2 regions of the Lysinibacillus sp. AR18-8 genome follow, and region 1 is predicted to be linked to the other one. Evidence: riboswitches for the same ligand, from Rfam matches in the RefSeq annotation. Region 1 holds a riboswitch; the other holds the start of a gene.
The links. Region 1 has a riboswitch for S-adenosylmethionine ahead of BFM98_RS22365 (O-acetylhomoserine aminocarboxypropyltransferase/cysteine synthase family protein). Riboswitches for the same ligand answer to the same signal wherever they lie in the genome.
Positions count from the first base shown of each region.

Region 2: it holds a riboswitch for S-adenosylmethionine, as region 1 does, so the genes downstream of both, BFM98_RS07805 (MetQ/NlpA family ABC transporter substrate-binding protein) here and BFM98_RS22365 (O-acetylhomoserine aminocarboxypropyltransferase/cysteine synthase family protein) in region 1, are expected to answer to the same signal.

Region 1 is NZ_MDGU01000052.1:122,624-128,802, forward strand. Features, by position in the region: gene BFM98_RS22355 (DASS family sodium-coupled anion symporter) at 1-949, opposite strand, end outside; gene BFM98_RS22360 (glycerol-3-phosphate acyltransferase) at 1,145-1,777, opposite strand; SAM riboswitch class I at 1,933-2,046, shown strand; gene BFM98_RS22365 (O-acetylhomoserine aminocarboxypropyltransferase/cysteine synthase family protein) at 2,163-3,464, shown strand; gene BFM98_RS22370 (hypothetical protein) at 3,797-4,180, shown strand; gene BFM98_RS22375 (homoserine dehydrogenase) at 4,643-5,629, shown strand; gene BFM98_RS22380 (MerR family transcriptional regulator) at 5,689-5,919, opposite strand; gene BFM98_RS22385 (DMT family transporter) at 6,075-6,179, shown strand, end outside.
Region 2 is NZ_MDGU01000008.1:223,579-229,757, forward strand. Features, by position in the region: gene BFM98_RS07795 (pyridoxal phosphate-dependent aminotransferase) at 1-359, shown strand, start outside; gene BFM98_RS07800 (PPC domain-containing DNA-binding protein) at 402-905, opposite strand; SAM riboswitch class I at 1,028-1,131, shown strand; gene BFM98_RS07805 (MetQ/NlpA family ABC transporter substrate-binding protein) at 1,220-2,050, shown strand; gene BFM98_RS07810 (methionine ABC transporter ATP-binding protein) at 2,158-3,183, shown strand; gene BFM98_RS07815 (methionine ABC transporter permease) at 3,176-3,847, shown strand; gene BFM98_RS07820 (enoyl-CoA hydratase/isomerase family protein) at 3,861-4,640, shown strand; gene BFM98_RS07825 (alpha-hydroxy acid oxidase) at 4,655-5,815, shown strand; gene BFM98_RS07830 (CaiB/BaiF CoA transferase family protein) at 5,812-6,179, shown strand, end outside.

The DNA of each region.
Region 1 (6,179 bases):
TAATTGTGACTGTTGTCGTATCAAATGGATGTAGCTTCCCTTCAGTTGCCCAGAAAAATAGTAAAACTACGGATGTAATGATTAAACGAATTTCAGGAGCCTTTAATGGGCCAAGCTCTGCAAGCTGTTTTTTGATGACCTCTTTACCACCTTCGATATTGCTAGTCTCAGGTTTAATTAAAGCAATCATAATGAAAAATAAAAAGATCGACATAATAATTGAGAAGGGGGCTGCATAAAGTAGCCAAGCACCCCATGAAATATCCACATTAAATTGCTCTTGGATAAAGTTTAAAGCCACCATATTTTGAGCTGCTGCAGTTTTAATACCAATATTCCAAATGGAAACGGCTTGTACCGAAGTAATAACTAATAAGGCAGCAAGCCGACTATCACGTGGTAAACCAAATGCTGCCACCATTCCAAGCAATATCGGTACTACCGCGCCAGCTCGTGCTGTAGCAGAAGGTACAAAAAATGCGAGGACGATAGACACTAAAATAGCGCCAAATACGATAGCTTTTGTTTTCGTTCCTACCAGTGAAAGAATCCAAAGTGCAAGTCGTTTATGTAGATTAGTAATTTGCATTGCTGCCGCTAGAAAAAGAGCTGCTGCTACTAAAGCAACGGCAGAATTACTAAAGCCACTTAAAGATAATTTTAATGCGCTAGCTGTTCCTAGCTCTGTAGTTGGATTATCCATTGACGGAGCGAGTCCTAGTAAAACAGTTACTAGTGCAATGATCATGGCCGAGCTCACAGGATATGAAACGGCCTCTGTAACCCAAAGGATGACTGCAAAAGCTAAAATGGCTAAAGCTCGTTGCCCAGCTATAGGTAAATCACCATTGTTAGGTAAAAAGGTAATAATGATTAGTAACGCGAATGCCAAGCCAATCCATAGTGGCTTTAAATTAAGTTTTGTAGCTGCTTGCTTTGGTGAAGACATATTTTCTCATCCTTTCTACGATAAAAATGACGATTATTATCCATAACATCGGCCTGTATAATGTTTTATTGAGATAAGAATATGTCTATTTTATTGTAGAAAAAAATCTATGTGAAAATGTTGTTTTTTACAGCAATATGAGTAGATAAAGAGAAAAAATACGGTCACAAAAAATACAAAAATATCCATTAAATATTATTTCTTTTTCTTAAAGGCAGAAGTTACTTTAGGCTCTGTTCCATTGACTAATCGTTTAATATTTTCGAGGTGCAGGATGATGGCTATGCCAAAAAGAAGAAGAGCTATAATGGTTGGGCCAATGCCAGGAATCCATAAATAAGTTACTGTACAAAACACGAGATAAAATTCTAGAACACCTACAATTAAATAATTTGTTGCAAAGGATAAAATAACAAATAAAATAAGTGCAAATAAACCAATCTTCCAATCAACAGCAAGTAAAATACCAATGATGGAGGCCGTTCCTTTCCCGCCGTTGAAGCCCATGTAGAAGGGGAAATTATGACCTAAAATAACCCCAGCAGCCATAATATAAGTAAGCAGCCAAATTTGTTCTTCTGTTAAATGAATGGCGTCCCCTAGATAAAAATGCGCACCTATAATAGCGACAACGCCTTTGCCTATATCGATGAGGGCTACTAAAACGCCATACTTCCAGCCAAGGGAAAGAGTAGCATTAGAGGCACCAGCATTACCGTGGCCAGCCTTTTTTAAATCAACCCCCGATAAAAATTGAGCCACTTTAGAGCCGTGAATACAGCCTATTAAATAGCCAATCATAAGAAAAATGATCACGGCCTTTACCATAAAAATACTCCTCTCAAAATTTTTTCTAAAATAGTGTATGCGTTCATATTACGTATAAGAGCAGACAGAAGTTTCGGAAAAAATAAAATTTACTTGTTGACAGAAAAAAACTCTATGTTTATACTGTGTAACAACGATGGAAATTGAATCTCATACTCTTATCAAGAGCGGCGGAGGGATAGGCCCTATGATGCCCGGCAACCAGTAAGCAATGAGCTTACTAAGGTGCTAATTCCTACAGATTCTTACTTGGATCTGGCAGATAAGGGGAGGAAAACTTGCAACCGCAACCCTCTTCTTAGCTGAAGAGGGTTTTTGTTTTCTACAGAAAAATCCTCCTCATCTCCGGTACCATCGTAAAAAAATAACCATTTGGAGGTACACAATGACAAATTTTAAACCAGAAACATTGCTGTTGCATGGTGGTCAAGAGCCAGACCCAGTGACGGGTTCTCGCACAGTTCCAGTCTATCGCTCAACTGCTTTCGTATTTAAAGACACTGCTCATGCGCAACGTCTTTTTGCCTTAGAGGAAGCAGGGAACATTTACACACGAATTACCAACCCAACAGTTGATGTGTTTGAAAAACGTGTGGCTTTATTGGAAGGTGGAACAGCAGCAGTAGCACTTTCATCTGGTGCAGCAGCTATCGCATTTTCCATTTTAAATCTAGCTGGAGCTGGTGATGAGATAGTAGCAGCTAGTTCTTTATATGGTGGTACGTATAATTTATTTGCTAACACATTGCCAAACTATGGTATTAAAACAATTTTTGTAGATGAAACAAACCCAGAGAATTTCAAAGCAGCGATTACTGATAAAACAAAAGCTGTCTTTGCAGAGGTTTATGGTAATCCAAGTTTAAAGGTTTTAGATATTGAGGCAGTAGCTAAAATTGCACATGATAATGGTCTACCATTAATTATTGACAGCACGTTCGCTTCTCCTTACGGTTCTACACTTATTGAATACGGCGCAGATGTTGTAGTTCATTCAGCAACTAAATGGATAGGAGGTCATGGTACAACTTTAGGGGGCGTTGTTGTAGACGCTGGTAAGTTTGATTGGACTAGCGGTCGATTCCCTGGTTTTACTGAACCAGATGCCTCTTACCATGGTCTACGTTATGGAATTGATACAGCTTCTGCTGCCTTTGCTACAAAGCTACGTGTACAATTATTACGTGATTTTGGTCCAACATTAAGTGCTGATGCTGCTTTTAATTTATTGCAAGGGTTAGAAACGCTTCATCTGCGTATCCCTAAACACAATGAAAATGCATTGGCAGTGGCTGAGTATTTACAAAACCACCCATCTGTGGAGTATGTAAATTATAATGGCCTAGAAGATTTTCCGACACATGAGTTAGCAAAAAAATATTTAAGAAATGGCTTCGGTTCAGTGCTTACATTTGGCATAAAGGGTGGACGAGAAGCTGGGCGAAAGCTTATTGATAGCGTGAAATTATTTTCACATGTAGCAAATGTAGGTGATGCAAAGTCATTAATTATTCATCCAGCTTCCACTACTCATCAGCAACTATCAGCAGACGAATTAGTTCAAGCTGGTGTAACCGAGTCGCTCATTCGCTTATCCATCGGTTTAGAGGCAGTAGAGGATATTATTGCTGATTTAGATCAAGCCATTACACAGGCTACAACAACTGAACAAACAGTAGAAGCTTAAAGTTTAAAGAAAATGGTAAGATGTTGTGACGTTAACGTATTTTCTCATTCGATTAGCCTCATTTGGTAATGCGTTAAACGTTGCTACATCAATCTATTACTGCACCCGTTAATTATCAGAACCTTATAAAAAATAATACCAAGTAATTTTATATGTATTATTGACTTTATTAAATCCATGTTATATACTAGGAAATAAGTTAACAGTACGAAAATTTTTTTAAAAAAGGTAAATGTTTTCATAAGTGCTCCCCCACTTTTGAATATATAGAAGAGTAGTTGCCTAGCCAGTGATTACTCTTCCCAAAAACTGATGATAAAGGAGTGTTTAAAATGGGTAACATCTATAGTGCGCAAAACATTGTATCCTATCTAATATATGAGCTAAATGAAGGGCATGTATTTGTCAACAATAAATCCATTCAACACCTTCTTACATCAGTCGAAAGAAAATGGCAGGAAGTATTTGGTCATACAGCATTTCAAGAACATGTTTTTACTGAAAAGGACTTTACTGTAAAGGAAGTATTTGAGGCATATGAACAGTACGGTGTGAGCCATATCTCACTTCCTGCAACAGAGTTTTACTTGAAGTATGGTACATTTCAATTAGTGGAACGTACGTATGCAATACCAAATTTTACAGAAGAAGAGATTAGTCTTGTTCAACAAGCTTTAGCACAATATCGTTATCAATTGCTTTCAAAAGCAAGTTAAAACCCCCTCATATTTTTAAGCTCATTCTCTGCTGCTACAGGGAATGAGTTTTTTCTTTAAAGGGATTGTTATGAGTGTCTGAGCATACATATATATAATAGAAGAAAGACATTCATATATTGAAATGTAATAGTCAATATTTGTTCAAATCTTATAGATTGATTAATAAAACGTATAATAAAGGGAATGAAACCGATTTCTTTTGCACATCTAGAGAAAACAAATGTCCTTCCTAGAAAGATTTTTCTTGTGCAAAGCGTGTATTTGCGTTACAATTTTCTTTAAGTTAAATTTTGAATTATTTGAATTTGTGTGTGTCCTAACACATATAGAAATAGCGAAACTCATACAAAGAGAGTTGTTGGCTAAAGACTGCGGTGGGTGTCAAATTGTCATGACACAACCCCATGGAAAATTAGCTTTAATGAAACTGCGGAATGTAAGTTGGAGGGAATAACAAGAATGGCAACTATAAAGGCAGCGATTTTAGGATTTGGAACGGTAGGTCAGGGGATTTACCATATTTTAAATGAAAAACGAGAAGAGCTAAAAAATAAATTAGGTATTGAATTAGAGGTAGCGAAGATTTTAGTGACAGATGCTAGTCGTGAACGTGTCCCAGGCACAGCACATTTAATGACAACAAGTATGGATGAAGTCTTAGCAGAGCCAGGTATGCAGGTAGTGTTTGAAGCAATTGTGAACGAAGAACCTGCATACAGTTATTTAAAGCGAGCGGTGGAACATAAATGTCATGTTATTACTGCCAATAAAGTGATGTTTGCCAAACGAGGCTTGGAGTTGCAGGATCTTGCAAAAGCTAATGGCGTTTTTGTAGGCTATGAGGCTACTACCGCTGGTGGCGTACCTGTTATAAAAACAATGAAAAATATCTTACTTGTAAATGATGTAAGTCGTATACAAGGTGTCTTAAATGGCACATGTAATTATATTTTAACAAAAATGCGTGCACAGGGCTGGTCGTTCGAAACAGCTTTAAAAGAGGCACAAGGCTTAGGTTATGCCGAAGCAGATCCATATAATGATATATCTGGGCAGGATGCATTTAAAAAATTAATGATATTAAGTGCCTTAGCTTTTGGTGAGCAGCCTGACTGGTCAGATGTAGAGGTAATTGGGATCGATAGTATCTCTGCTGAACAGGTTCATGAAGCATGTGAAAAGGGTCTTCGTTACCGCCATGTTGCTGAGGTGGAAAAACTAGCTGACGGTAAGATTATTGCAAAAGTAGGTCCTCAACTAGTTGATAAAGAGCATCCACTTTATCCAGTCGATGATGTGTTCAATGCGGTGGCATTAGAGACTAACTATATTGGTACATTAACATTAATCGGTCCTGGAGCAGGGATGTATCCAACAGCGAGTGTCATGGTAGAAGATTATGCTGAAATCATTGGGAAAAGAGCAGGATTTGTTGTGACAATCTAATAAAAGCTTTAAAAAAGGCCCGCCATTCAACAATGTTCAATTGTATGAATGGTGGGCTTTTAGTCTTCATCTTTGACGTCTATGTCCTCTGGAATAGGAGTAGCACGCCAAATTTCAATTTCCTCTTTTATACGTTCCAATTGTTTAAAATAAGTGCTGAATTGTCCACTATTGATTAAAATTTGTTGGCCATCGTAAACAGAACGGATGCGTCCTTCGTAAATTAGACGCATTACTTGATCCTCAGGCATACCAAGATCAATAGCTGTCTCTTCAATTGATTTGTACATACGATTCGCTCCTTTTACTGTTTTTATTATAACGTCCATTCATGAGAAAACATACTATTGGAATTAAAAGAAAAGTAAAAATGATAATTGTTTGATTTTGGATAAATATGTATGATTAGTATGGAGAAAGATGTGAAGCGGGGATGAGCTGAAAAATGTTAAATTCATTGTTTGTATTACTAGCAGCTATTCTATGGGGAATGACAGGTACTGCCCAGACATATTTGGATGAAGGGGTATCTCCAATAGCTGTAGCCACG
Region 2 (6,179 bases), on a different contig from region 1:
AATTCCCTGCCATTCAACAAGCCGCAGCAGTAGCACTGACGGCTTCCCAACAATGTGCGGATGAACTACGAGCTACTTATGAGCGTCGCCGCAATGTACTCATTGAAGAAGCTCGAAGAATTGGCTGGCATGTTACGGCTCCAAAAGGCTCCTTCTTCGCATGGCTCCCTGTACCATTAGGCTATACAAGTGAACAGTTTGCTGATCTTTTGCTCGAAAAAGCTGATATCGCTGTAGCAGCAGGTAATGGCTTCGGTCAATATGGTGAAGGCTATGTTCGCGTAGGATTGCTGGTTAGTGAGGAGCGCTTACGTGAAGCAATCCATAGAATCGAGCAATTACAATTGTTTAAAAGATAATGACGCCATATCCTGTAGCTATCCCTAGCTACAGGATTATTACTATTTTTCAATTTTCCTTGGTTGCCCTAAACCATTTTCTAATGGATAAAATTGAACATGACCTGTTTCATCATCCCATTTTCGAATATGTTGAATCCCTTGTACCTCTGCCAACACGATGTCAGCAGTAATAACAGGGTTGCCCCCTTTTATTAAATGCCCACCTGATACAACACCCCATTGATCGCTCATAGAACCATGGAAATGTGTCTCATATCCACCATCTCGCTTACACACCACACCTGAACCTTGAATAAATTCTAATGGTCCCTCTTTTTCAATCACATCACTAAAACGAACTTGAATTTGAACTGTTGCATCTGGCACTAAATAAACAAAGCTACTTTTTTGAAAGCTGCCAATACAGCTTACAATTGTTGCTGACTCTATACTATTCTCTTCGCAAAGCGCTTCAATTCCTTCAATGATATCTGTTCCCGTTAGAAAACGAGCACTAATAACCTTACCAAATGAACCTATACCATAATTAACTCTTACAGACATTGTTATCCCTCTTTTGCGTCGAAATATTATAATTATATAAAAAATTTAAAAATTATTTATTGACTTACTATACCCTATAAATTATATTAGTTCTATCGGAATTACAAAAAAATATTATAAATCTCTTATCAAGAGTAGCTGAGGGACTGGCCCTATGAAGCTCGGCAACCTCCTTTTATAGGAAGGTGCTAAATCCTGCAAACGATCTTCGTTTGATAGATAAGAGAGGACATCTTTTCATGAGCCTCTCTTAATTTGTAAGAGAGTTTTTTTATTTTCAAAAAACCGATAAAAACAATCTTGGAGGTATTTTCATGAAAAAGAAAAATAAATTTTTAGTAGGTTTAGCAAGTTTAACATTAGTAGCAGCTTTAGCAGGCTGTGGCTCTAAAGAAGATAGTAAAAGCCAAGCTGAAGGAATTGATGAAAAGAAAATCGTTGTAGGCGTCACTTCTGGTCCACACGAACAAATTGCAGAAGTAGCCGCTAAAGTAGCAAAAGAAAATGGGCTAGAAGTTGAACTAAAATCATTTTCTGACTATGTTTTACCTAATACATCCTTAGCTGAAGGTGATCTTGATGCGAACAGCTATCAACACGAGCCTTTCCTAGATACATTTAATAAAGACCATGATACAGATTTAGTACCAGTGGGCAAGACGATTTTAAATCCAATGGGTATCTACTCAGAAAAATATAAATCCTTTGATGACATTCCTGAAGGTGCAACGTTTGGCCTACCAAACGACCCAACGAATGGAGCGCGTGCCCTCTTTGTTTTACAGGAAGCTGGCTATATTAAGTTAAAAGAGGGTGCAGACTTAACAGCCTCAATCCGTGATGTAGAAGAAAACAAAAAGAATTTAAAATTCATTGAATTAGAGGCGGCTCAAATTCCTAAACAACTTAGTGAGGTAGATGTAGCAGCTATTAATACAAACTTTGCACTAGAAGCTGGCATTAACCCTAAAGATGACTCTATTTTATTGGAATCTACTGATTCTCCATACGTGAACTATATTGTTGTACGTGCTGAAAATGAAAATGACCCAACAATTAAAAAGTTCGTTGAGGCTTACCAATCTGACGAAGTGCGTCAATTCATCGAAGAGGAATTCAAAGGTTCTGTAATCCCTAGCTGGTAATATGTTCAGAAAGCTTCTATAAAGCCGAAGAATCTGCTGAAATTCCCCAATGGGAAGACGAGCAGATTCTTGCTTTTTAGAAGCTTGAGAAAGGAGCAAACAATTGCATGATTCAATTACAAAATATCTCAAAAGAATTTAAGTCGAAAAAAGGCATCATAAAAGCTGTGGATGGCATCAATCTTCACGTAAAAAAGGGACAAATTCATGGTGTAATCGGCTATAGTGGTGCTGGTAAAAGTACACTCATTCGTTGCGTTAATCTACTAGAACGTCCTACAGCAGGAAAAGTAGTGATAGACAATGTAGACATTACGACCCTTTCTCTTCACGAATTACGTCAAACACGCCAAAAAATCGGGATGATCTTCCAGCACTTTAATCTCTTAAAAACAGCAACAGTTTACAATAATATTGCAGTTCCCTTAAAGCTACTAGGCTATAAAGAGGCGGAAGTAAAAAACCGAGTAGCTAAGTATGCTGAAATTGTCGGTTTAACAGATAAACTAGATAGTTACCCAAATCAACTTTCAGGTGGTCAAAAACAGCGTGTGGCTATTGCACGTGCCTTAGCACAGGAACCAGAGATTTTACTTAGTGACGAAGCAACAAGTGCACTTGATCCTGAGACAACGGAAGCCATTCTTGAATTGTTGTTAAAAATTAATCGTGAATTAGGCATTACGATTCTGCTCATCACACATGAAATGAATGTAATTCAAAAAATTTGCGATGAGGTTTCTGTTCTAGAATCAGGGAAAGTTGTGGAATTTGGCACAGCGATTGAACTTTTTGCGAAACCGAAGCACCCTACAACGCGAAAGTTTTTGAATACAATTTCACAACGTAATTTATCCCCTTCTCTTATTGAGCAATTAAATGTTTCAGGAAGTGTAATCCGTTTAACATTCCTTGGTGAAAGTACTGGTAAGCCATTATTAGCAGAAGTCACTAAGGTATATGATGTGCAACCAAATATTTTAACAGCTAATATTATTGAATTAAAAAACGGTATTGTCGGCAATATTGTGGTGCATTTACATGGCGAAACGCAGATTGTCCAAAAGGCGTTAACGTATTTTTCAGAAAATGGCGTGGCAGTGGAAGAATTAGGAGGTGCGTTCAATGAGTAGTATCCAAAGCTTCTTTACAGACTGGTCAGGTGTTATTGGCAAAGCAATTATCGAAACATTTCAAATGGTCGGAATTTCATTATTTTTCTCCATTCTGATTGGCATTCCATTAGGGTTATTAATCGTTTTAACACGACCAGGACAATCCTTTGAAAATAAATTTTTCTATCAGTTTTTTAATCTATTTATCAATATTGTTCGCTCTGTTCCATTTATCATTTTGTTATTCTTCATCTTACCTTTTACCAAGTTAATTGTAGGTACAACAATTGGTGTTAAAGGTGTAATCGTTCCACTAGTTGTTTACACAGCTCCTTATATTGCACGGCTGATGGAATCTGCGCTTTTAGAAGTGGATTCCGGAGTAGTAGAAGCCTACACAGCCATGGGTATTAAACGTCGCCATATCATTTGGCATGTCCTATTACGTGAAGCGCGACCATCTATTATTTTAGGCTTAACAATTGCCACAATAGGATTAATTGGTGCAACAGCAATGGCAGGAATGGTTGGTGCTGGCGGTTTAGGTGACCTTGCCTATCGTTATGGTCATTTGCGCTATGAGGTTGATGTGATGTATGCAACTGTCTTTATCTTAATCATCCTTGTGCAGAGCATTCAATCCATTGGTAACCGCTTCGCCGCGAAGTTGAAAAAAGATTAAGAGGAGAATGAAGATGACAAACGAAATTTATGTAGAGAAAAATGGCTATATTGCAACGTTAGTATTAAACCGCCCGGATAAACGGAATTCTTTATCAAGGGCAATGTTTCAAGCCATAGTAGACCAACTAGAGCTGCTCCGTATAGATTCTTCCATCAAACTTTTAATTGTTCGCGGTGTCAATGAAGTAGCCTTTTCTTCCGGTGCAGATATTAGCGAGTTTTTAGATGTTCGTTATGCTACAGACAATGCTAAAGCCTATAATGAATTGGCTCTAAAGGCGATCGATGCTCTCTATAAATTTCCACACCCGACAATTGCTATGATTCAGGGCTTAGCAATTGGTGGTGGCTTAGAGTTAGCAAATGCTTGTGATTTTAGAATAGCAACGCCTAAGAGTAAGCTAGGCATTACCGCTGCAAACATAGGTATTGTCTATAATTTAGAAAGCACGAAACGTCTCATCAATATTGTTGGTGTCGCTAAGGCAAAGGAAATTTTGTACACAGCTACTATTTTTACAGCTGAAGAAGGAAAAAATATTGGTTTAATCACGGCCCTACACGAACCAGAGGAAATTGATGAGGCGACATTGCAATTCGCTGAACATTTATTAAGTAAATCATCCATTGCAAACGCAGGCATCAAAAAAATTATCCAAGCAATTGTTGATGGTGAAATTGAAGAAAACGATGAGCTGGCACAGTTAGTTTTGGATTCATTTAGTTCAGACGATTATAACGAAGGTATTCAAGCCTTTTTAAATAAAAGAAAGCCTATTTTCAATAAATAAGTGAGGTAGTAACGATGACAAACATAACTGATGGCGATCTACTCTTAAAAAATATAACTGCACAAGCCCCCTTCCCCATTTGCTTTGCAGATTTAGAAAAGGCCGTAGCGGAAAAAATCGAAGCTGGCCCTTTTGGCTACATCCGTTCAGGTGCTGGCGGTGAACAAACACTGCGCAATAATCGTGCAGCTTTTGAGAAGTATTCCATTGTTCCCCGATTTTTAAATGATGTGTCAAACGTTGATACATCGGTTCATTTGTTTGGTAAAACATATCCAACTCCTTTGCTTTTTGCTCCTGTGGGCATGAACGGAATGGTTCACGATGAAGGTGAGCTTGCCGTTGCACGTGCCGCCCAGTTTTTAAATATCCCTTATATACAAAGCACTGTGTCCACTTTTGCTCTTGAAGAAGTTGCTCAAGCTGCGCCTTCTGCAACAAAATGGTTTCAATTATATTGGTCTACTAATGAAGAAATTGCTTTTAGCATGGCTGCACGTGCGGAGGAAGCTGGATTTGAAGCGATCGTTTTAACTGTCGACACCGTAATGCTAGGCTGGCGTGAAGAAGATGTACGCAATCAATTTTCACCATTGAAGCTAGGCTATGCAAGAGGAAATTATATGAATGATCCCGTTTTTACAGCCACTTTACCTGATGATTCATTCGAGTCCTACGTACAAGGTGTCTTGCAAAATGTCTTCCACCCAACACTTAATTGGGAACATGTTCGAGAGCTAAAAAAACGCACCAACCTTCCTATATTATTGAAGGGAATTTTACATCCTGAAGATGCAAAACATGCTATCGACAATGGTATTGATGGCATTATTGTATCAAACCATGGTGGCCGTCAATTAGATGGTGTGATTGGTTCACTTGATGCCCTTCCTGCTATTGTGAAAGTTGTGAATGGACAAATTCCTATTATATTAGATAGTGGTGTATATCGTGGCATGGATGCCTTAAAAGCACTTGCTTTAGGTGCGAATGCCGTTGCAATTGGACGTCCTTTCGTCTATGGACTAGCCCTTGAGGGACAACAAGGTGTCAAAAAGGTGATGACCAATCTTTATGATGAATTAAAGGTTTCTATCGCATTAGCCGGTGCTACCTCTGTCAAAGGATTACGCAACATCACATTAGTCAAACAGGATGGGACTGAGGGTAAATGAAACAAGCATTACAAGGATTAAAGGTTATCGATTTATCACAAGTCTTAGCAGGTCCCTATTGCACCATGGTATTAGCAGATATGGGTGCAGAAGTTATCAAAATTGAAAAATATCCAAATGGAGACGATACCCGTACAATGGGTCCATTCGTTAATGAAGAAAGTCATATGTATATGATGGTTAATCGTAATAAAAAAGGTGTCTGCATCAATTTAAAAACGACTGATGGACTGACTTTATTTAAAGAATTGATTCAATCTGTTGATGTACTTGTGGAAAATTATCGACCAGGTGTCACGAAAAAGCTTGGTATTGATTATGACACATTAAAAGCCATCAATCCTGGCCTAATTTACTGCTCTAT